DNA from 2 places in the Bradyrhizobium sp. 154 genome. Region 2 is predicted to be linked to the other one. Evidence: predicted binding sites of a transcription regulator. Region 2 holds the regulator's gene; the other holds the start of a gene.
What was found. Region 2 encodes PhoB, which activates phosphate uptake and scavenging genes when phosphate is short. Its sites were predicted from a motif close to TGTCATNNANCTGTCAT; they were not measured.
Positions count from the first base shown of each region.

Region 1 (4,497 bases), on a different contig from region 2:
TTTTGGCACTGCCTCACACCCACGTCGGATTACGATTGCGGTCCCGTTGGGGGACTGGCCATGCGGTACAAAGTCTTCGTGGTGGAGAGCGGCAGGCGAGTCATTTGCGCCGCAAAGCTCGACTGCATTGACGAACAAGCTGCGAGACGTCGAGCCGAGCAAATGTGCGGCGAGCACGACGTTGAGCTTTGGGAAGCCGATCGGCTCGTTGCTGTATTTCGAAGTGCCACGTCGGCCGACACGAAGGGCGGCCGCTCTCCTGAATAGATGGCCGGTCTAGCCTCCGCGGAGTTAGTGCATGCTCTCATCGATCGAGGCGCGATTCGCTCTTCTCATACTCGCGGGCCAAAAATCGGTTTCCCTCTCTTATCGGAACGGCGCCGCGGTCGCTGGTGCGCCTCAAGATGGTCGACGGCGTTTTCGTGCCTGGCACGTCGTGTAGCAGAAGTCGCGGAGCGTTGCACATTTACAACCCGCACCGCGGTTCGAGGTTGTAAGCTGGTCGATTAGAATGACCGAAACGTATTTTGTGTTTACTTCGATTGGATTAGCGGGGGCGAAAAGTGTTTGATGTCTATCGCAATGGGAGGCGTGACTTGCTCGTTCTAAGCACAGGCTCCGCGATACCCGGGCCTTACTCTGCAAATAAGTGGCGCAAGAGCAGAAAACGAATTGTCCTAGGCCAATGTTGCCGAACTTCGATAGCGTTCGTGACGCAACTTGCATACTGCAACACCGACTGCTCGCAACCTCATAACTGTTTGTAAACTGCTTCGGCGTAAATTCTCGGACACGACAATCTACAGATAGCCGGCGTGGTGGTCGTCATTATGGCAAGACTAGTCCAAGTTGGCCTGCCCCGTTGTATTTCGCGTACAGCTCTATTTTTCATAGTCTCGTGTTTTTCATGTTCGGCAAAGCGACGCCGATCCGTAATTGAGAATTGCGACCATGTCTTCAGTGCTAAAATTCCGGCAGCCATACAAGGCGAAATCTGAGACAAGTCCCCAGAGACTGCCCGGCATTGTGGCGAATGTCGCCGCTCTGTTGTCGCAGGTTCAAGCTCTCGACATTCAAACAGCAGATGACATCCGTCGGGCTGTTTTCATTCTTGAGCTCGCAAATAGCTGCATCCGATTGATCGTGGGGCAGACACAACTGAATGAAGCGACGAGAACGACTCTACTGGCTCAGTCGACGAAGATCGATTTGCTTATTGCAGAGACGCTCAGGGAGGCGGCGCATTTATTTGGAGAAACTGATTTGAAATTGGGGATTGCAGATGATGGAGAACAACCGAAAAACGCACCGTGTTCGCTTTGAACACAAGCATACGGTCAGCATCATGGGTGTCGATGGGACGTGGCGACGAAGCTGCACTCTTGTCGATGCCTCTGCAACCTGCCAAGCTTGAGGTCGACGGCTCAACAGACCCCCTGAAAGCACAGGAATTCTTCTTGGTTCTGTCCTCCACGGGTCTGGCATTTCGGCGTCGCCGACGTCCGACCCGTTGTCGTGACGATACGCCCAGCCCCTATCAATCGTAAAGCTTCGTGCGTCCCAAGCCGGTCACTTCGCATGCATGGTCAATCGTGCAGGTGAGCCGCTGGGCGAATGGCATCGTGCTCGGTTCTGCTGCTTTCGGAGCGGATAGACTGACTTGTGACTGTTGTCCGCCAGTTTCCTCTCGTCGATTGTATCTCACGTGGCCCTCCATTCGCACAAAGCTCGACTGGGCAAGAGTTGATGGTGCGACGAGCAACGTCAATGCGAACATCCGAGGGCGCTCGCGTACGACAGCGCATGTCAGCGGCGCTTTGAATGTTTCCGGACACCAAAGGGTGACGAGGAAATTCTTCGCGAATGCGCCAGCCACAGTGAGGCATCGCGCCAAGGCTAGTCTGCTAGTGTCGGCAGCAAATTCCCCAAGCGTTCGCCGCTGTTCACCGGCGTCTTATTCAACCATTATTCAACGAACGCGGCTGATGGCTACCTAAGTGCCTGAGTTTGCTGGCGCGCCGTCCAGAACAAAACCGCGAACTCATACACAATTGAAATTGCTTGTGATTTTTCTTGTCGTCAATCATTCGACGCCGGTCGGCCCGCTGTCGTAGGGGATTTCAGCCCGCCTCACGACGGCGAGCGCCTTTTGCTCCGGGATCGTAGTATTGTCGTCGGAAGCCGTCGAAGCTTCGAGACCGAGGATTTCGCGCAGCACTCGATCGCGGCGCTCAAAGAGATGCACTCCAGATCAAGCTGATGATCGCGGCAGCGGTCGGACGGCACGACAAACGGAGGACATTATGGCGTGGCGTGACGACAGGGCACGGGCAACTCTCATCCGCGAGGCAACGGGCAGCGTGCAGCCGGGCCGGAGCCCCCGGGCCTTTGCCGAGCTTCTGTTCGGCTACACCAATGTCGAGGATCTCGCCAATCACGATGCCTCGTCGCTGGCCTTCCTGGCGGAACAGGCCTGGGAGCACGTGCAGCAGCGCACGGCCGGCAGCGCCGATATCCGCGTCGTCAATCCGATGATGCCGGACGGGCGCGAGATTTCCGTGCTCGAAATTCTCAACGACAACATGCCCTTCCTGTTCGATTCCACGATGGCGGAGCTCGCCGAGCAGGGCATCGAAGTCACCCTCGTCGCTCACCCGATCATCGCGGTGGAGCGCGATGACCAAGGCAAGCTCCTGCGCTTTTACGGCGAATCACTGCCGGCGGGAGCAAAGGGCGCGCGCGAGAGCCTGATTCATCTCCACATCACTCGCCTGGACGCCGATGCGGATCGTCAGAAGCTGATCGACGGCCTCGCCGGCACGTTGAACGACGTCAGCGCCTGCGTCACCGACTGGCGCGCCATGCGCGAGCGCGTTGAGGCGGCAATCAAGACGTTCTCCTCCAATCCGCCGCCGCTGCCGATCGACGAGGTCGCCGAGGCCAATCAGTTCCTGCAATGGCTGTGCGCGGACAATTTCACCTTTCTCGGGGTGCGCGAATATCGCTTCTCGCCGGACAGCGATGCGTCCGACGACATCACGACCGGCGAAGGCCTCGGCATCCTCCGCGATCCCGATGTGAAGGTGCTGCGCCGCGGCAGCGAAATGGTGGTGATGACCTCGGAAATCCGCGAGTTCATGCGCGAGCCGACGCTGCTGATCGTCATCAAGGCCAATGTCTCCAGCCGCGTCCATCGCCGCATCCGGATGGATTATGTGGGCATCAAGCTCTATACGCCCGACGGCCGGCTCGAGGGCGAACTGCGTGTCGTCGGCCTGTTCACCTCGGGCGCCTACACCCGCTCGGCACGACAGATTCCTTATGTCCGCCACAAAGTTTCACAGGTGCTCCAGCGCGCCGGCTTCGACCCGAACAGCCATTCGGGCAAGGCGCTGGCACACATTCTCGAAGACTATCCGCGCGACGAACTGTTCCAGGTCGACATCGACACCCTCTACAATTTCGTCATGGAGATCCTGATCCTCTATGAGCGCCCCCGCGTCCGCGCGCTGGCACGCATCGACAAGTTTGATCGCTTCGTCTCCATCCTCGTCTTCATTCCGCGCGACAAATACGATACCGACGTGCGCACGCGCGTCGCCAACTTCCTCGCGCAGGTTTACAAGGGAACGCTAGCGGCATCCTACGTGTCCTTCCCCGAAGGATCGCTTGCGCGCGTCCACTACATCGTCGGGCGGTATGAAGGCAAAACGCCCGTCATCGAACGCGCCACGCTCGAAGCCGGGATCAGCGCCATCGCCGCGACCTGGGCCGACAAGCTGAAGGCAGCGCTCACCGCCTCGACCGACGGCATGCGGGCGCGCATGCTCACCAACCGATATGCCCGGGCCTTTAGCGGCGGCTATACCGAGGTGTTCGGCGCGAAGCAGGCGATCACCGATATCACGACAATCGAAAAGCTCACGCCAGCCCGCCCGGTGATGATCTCGGTTCACCGTCTGGAAGGCGAGGACGATCCCAGGCGCTTCGGCCTCAAGGTGTTTTCGGACGCCGCACCGCTGTCGCTGTCTTACCGCGTGCCGGTAATCGAAAATCATGGTCTGCGCGTGGTCAACGAACGCACCTATCAGATCGTGCCGGGTACCAGGCCGGAGCCGGTCTGGCTGCACGACATGACGATCGAGACCAGCGACGGCGAGCCGATCGAGATCAACCCGGACTTCAGCCACCGCCTGGAAGCCTCGATCATGGCGGTGGTCCGCGATCGCGCCGAATCCGATGGATACAACGGATTGATCCTGCGCACGGTCCTTGGCTGGCGGGAAGTCTCGACCATCCGGGCGCTGTCGCGCTATCTGCACCAGATCCGCGCGCCGTTCACCCAGGATTATATGTGGGCGACCTTGCGCAAGAACGCCGCGATCACGGCCACCCTCGTCGCGCTGTTCCAGGCCCGCCTCGATCCACGCCTCGCCGCCACGGATGCCGAGCGTTCGGCACGAGAGACGGCCCTCCTTGCCGAGATCGAGGAGCAGC
Region 1 is NZ_JADPKG010000026.1:34,610-39,106, reverse strand. It holds gene IVA92_RS35930 (hypothetical protein) at 564-767, shown strand; gene IVA92_RS04630 (hypothetical protein) at 952-1,323, shown strand; gene IVA92_RS04625 (NAD-glutamate dehydrogenase) at 2,304-4,497, shown strand, end outside.
Region 1: the regulator PhoB is predicted to act here: its motif matches at 2,285-2,301, upstream of IVA92_RS04625 (NAD-glutamate dehydrogenase).

Region 2 (4,497 bases):
CTTTCGCCAGCGACATCACGTCGGGGGTGACGCCGAGACGGCGATGCGCGAACAGATCGCCGGTGCGGCCCATGCCGGTCTGCACCTCGTCGAACGCGAGCAACAGGCCCTTCTCGTCACAGAGCTGACGCAGCGCCTTGAGGAAGGCGGGTGTTGACGAACGCACACCGCCCTCGCCCTGGATCGGCTCGATCAGGATGCCGGCGGTCTGCGGACCGATCGCCTTCTTCACGGCCTCGATATCGCCATGCGGGACCTGGTCGAAGCCATCCATGGGCGGGCCGAAACCTTCAAGATATTTTGCCGAGCCCGTCGCCGCCAACGTCGCCAGCGTGCGGCCGTGGAAGGCGCCTTCGAAGGTGATCATGCGATAGCGATCGGGATGGCCTTTGGCGGCATGATAGCGCCGCACGACCTTGATCACGCATTCCAACGCTTCGGCGCCGGAATTGCAGAAGAACACGAAGTCCGCGAAACTTTCGTTGCACAAACGCGTTGCAAGCCGTTCGCCATCGGGACTCTGGAACAGGTTCGACATGTGCCAGAGCTTGGTCGCCTGCTCCTGCAATGCCTTGACCAACGCAGGATGGGCGTGGCCGAGCGCGTTCACGGCGACGCCCGAGGTGAAATCGAGATAGCGATCGCCATTGGTCGCGATCAGCCAGCAGCCTTCGCCGCGCTCGAAGCCAAGGTCCGCCCTGGCGAAAACGGGAAGCAGATGCGGCGCGGCGCTGTTGGTCATGACCATCACTTGGATGTTGCATTTGGACGTTGAGACCTGCCTGGCATGCCTTGCGCAGCGCACCATTGACCGGTCCGGAAAACGAAACGTGCCGCCTTTTAAGGGCGGCACGCGTCACCATCTTATGCCTGGCAAGACGGGTGTCAATGCCGCCCGGAAAGCCTCGCGAAACGCGAAATCCGTAGTCTTGCGGTGCCGATCTTGCGGGGTTTTCACCACGGAACATGTGGAAGCGAGTCGGCGGACTCTTGCGCGGGAGTCACGCCATATTGTAGCGTTTGGACTGTCAGATACGACATCTCGTGCAGCGGTTCTGATCCCAAGAGTCCTCATGTACCGGCGTAAACGTTCGGGCGTCAGTCACGCGCCCGGCGAGCCTTAAGGGATTCTGACGGCACGGGTTTTTCAAGGCTTAAGCATTCGCTGTGAGGCCCCAGGATGGCGGCGCGCAACGAGGGAAAGGGTGCAATGACGGTTTTGACCTGGTCCGACGATCGCGTCGAGCAGCTGAAAAAGCTCTGGGAGGCCGGACTTTCGGCCAGCCAGATCGCGGCCGAGCTCGGCAATGTGACCCGCAATGCCGTGATCGGCAAAGTGCACAGGCTCGGCCTGTCGGGCCGCGCCAAGAGCCCTTCATCGGCAGCGCCGCGGCCGCGCAAGGCGCGGCCCGCGCAGCATATGATGCGGGTGACCCGGCCGATCTCGCGCGGCAACACCGCGCTGGCGCAGGCCTTCGAGGTCGAGGTGGAGGCCGAACCGGTCACCTACGACAACGTGGTGCCGATGAGTCAGCGGCTGTCGCTGCTGGAATTGAACGAGGCGACGTGCCACTGGCCGGTCGGCGATCCCTCCAGCCCGGACTTCTTCTTCTGTGGCGGCAAGGCGCTGTCAGGCCTGCCCTACTGCGCCCAGCACTCGCGCGTCGCCTATCAGCCGGCAGCGGATCGCCGGCGGGCGGCACCGAAGCCGAGCACGCGGTGATTATTTCCTGAGATCGAACCGGCAGCCGTCACGCGGTGACGGCGCAACAAACCCGACGTCGTCCCGGACAAGCGAAGCGCCGGACCGGGACCGATAGCCACCGCAAGCCGTGGTTACGGGGACTCGGAGTTACCTTTTCGCGCAACAACCACGTCCTGTGGCTATGCGTCCGGATCGGCGCTTCGCTCCGGACAACGCTGCGCGTTGCCGGGAGCTACGCTTGTCCGGGACGACGACCGAGCTTGGTGACGCAGTTGGGCCTACGTCTGCTCCGCCTTTGCAAACCGATCATCCAGCGCATAACCCGCGCCGCGGACGGTGCGGATCGGGTCCTGCTCGCGGCCGAGATTGAGCAGCTTGCGCAGGCGGCCGATATGGACGTCGACGGTGCGCTCGTCGATGTAGATGTCGCGGCCCCAGACGCTGTCGAGCAGCTGCTCGCGCGAGAACACGCGGCCGGGATGCTCCAGGAAGAACTCCAGCAGGCGATATTCGGTCGGGCCGAGATCGATCGGCCGGCCCGAGCGCGCGACGCGGCGCTTGTCGCGATCGAGCTCGATGTCGCCATAGGCGAGCACGGTGGCGAGCCGCTCGGGGCTTGCGCGCCGCAGAAGGCCCTTCACGCGCGCGAGCAGCTCCGGCACCGAGAACGGCTTGACGATGTAGTCATCGGCGCCGGTCGCAAGACCCCGCACCCGCTCGCTTTCCTCGCCGCGCGCGGTCAGCATGATGATCGGGAGCTGCTTGGTCTCGGGACGGGTGCGCAGCCGCCGACACAACTCGATGCCGGACAGTCCCGGCAGCATCCAGTCGAGCACGATCAGATCGGGGATGTGTTCCTTGAGGCGGGTGTCGGCGTCGTCGCCGCGCATTACCGTCTCCACGTCATAGCCGTCGCCTTCGAGGTTGTAACGGAGAAGCTCGGTGAGAGCTTCCTCGTCCTCAACCACCATAATGCGTGCGCCCATGTTGTCGTCGCTCCCTAGGTATTCGGTACCGTCGTGGCGAAGGTCGTCATGTCGCCCTTCGGCCGCTTGTCGGTGATCGCCTGCCCCTCGATCATGTAGAACACGGTCTCGGCGATGTTGGTGGCGTGATCACCGATGCGCTCGATGTTCTTGGCGCAAAACATCAGATGGATGCAGAACGAGATGTTGCGCGGATCCTCCATCATATAGGTGAGGAGCTCGCGGAACAGAGAGGTGCAGATGGCGTCCACTTCCTCGTCGCCCTTCCACACCGCCATCGCCGCCGGCAAATCGTGCGCGGCATAGGCATCCAGCACCGACTTGACCTGCTGCTGCACGAGGTCGGTCATGTGCTCCAGGCCGCGGAACAGTTTCAGCGGATGGAAGTCCGTCTCCAGCGCCGCAACGCGCTTGCCCATGTTCTTGGCGAGGTCGCCGATGCGCTCGAGATCGGTGGCAACGCGCATGGCGCCGACGATCTCGCGTAAATCCACCGCCATCGGCTGGCGGCGGGCGATGGTGAGCACGGCGCGCTCCTCGATGCGCTTCTGAAGCGCGTCGAGCTCGGCATCGGTGGTGACGACGCGCTGGCCGAGCGCGACGTCGCGGCGGATCAGCGCGTCGACGGAATCGACGATCATGCGCTCGGCGATGCCGCCCATCTCGGCGACGAGGCGAGTGAGCTCCTGGAGGTCGGTATCGAAGGCCTTTGCGGTATGTTCAGTACCCATGTCCCGTCTCCTCAGCCGAACCGGCCGGTGATGTAATCCTGCGTACGCCGGTCGCTCGGCGACGTGAAGATCTTGCTGGTGTCGTCGAACTCGATCAGCTCGCCGAGATACATGAAGGCGGTTTTATCAGAGACGCGCGCCGCCTGCTGCATGTTGTGGGTGACGATCGCGATCGTGTAGTTCTCGGACAATTCCTGGATCAGCTCCTCGACCTTGGCGGTCGAGATCGGGTCGAGCGCCGAGCAGGGCTCATCGAACAAGATCACTTCGGGCCGCACCGCGACCGTGCGGGCGATGCAGAGGCGCTGCTGCTGGCCGCCGGAGAGCGACAAGCCGGACGCGTTGAGCTTATCCTTGACCTCGTTCCACAGCGCGCCGCCGCGCAGCGCCTTCTCGACGCGGTCGTCCATCTCGGACTTCGAGATCTTCTCGTAGAGGCGGATGCCGAAGGCGATGTTCTCGTAGATCGTCATCGGGAACGGCGTCGGTTTCTGGAACACCATGCCGACCCGGGCGCGCAGCAGGTTGAGGTCCAGCTTGGGATCGAGGATATTGGTCTGGTCGAGCAACAGCTGGCCGGTGGCGCGCTGGCCCGGATAGAGATCGTACATCCGGTTGAAGATGCGCAGCAGGGTCGACTTGCCGCAGCCCGACGGGCCGATGAAGGCCGTGACGCGGTTGGTGCCGAGGGCCAGATTGATGTTCTTCAGCGCGTGGTGCTCACCGTAGTAGAAATTGAGGTTGCGCGCGGTGACCTTGGCAGGCGCCTCGGGTAGCGGCTGTGAGCCGGGATGAACGGTCGGCGCACTTACGGAAACAGACATTTCACTCATTTTGCAGTCCTCTCGGCGCCAAGGATGCGCGCGCCAATGTTCAGGGCAAGCACGGTCAGGGTGATGAGCAGCGCCCCACTCCAGGCGAGCTGCTTCCAATAGGCGTAGGGGCTCTGCACGAAGTTGTTGATGGTGACAGGCAGGTTGGCCATCGTCTTGTCGAGGCCGAGGCTGAAGAACTGGTTCGACAGCGCCGTGAACAGCAGCGGCGCGGTCTCGCCGGCGACGCGCGCAGTCGCCAG
Region 2 is NZ_JADPKG010000030.1:262,440-266,936, reverse strand. It holds gene IVA92_RS06815 (aspartate aminotransferase family protein) at 1-742, opposite strand, end outside; gene IVA92_RS06810 (GcrA family cell cycle regulator) at 1,211-1,723, shown strand; gene phoB (phosphate regulon transcriptional regulator PhoB) at 1,984-2,691, opposite strand; gene phoU (phosphate signaling complex protein PhoU) at 2,706-3,422, opposite strand; gene pstB (phosphate ABC transporter ATP-binding protein PstB) at 3,434-4,255, opposite strand; gene pstA (phosphate ABC transporter permease PstA) at 4,252-4,497, opposite strand, start outside.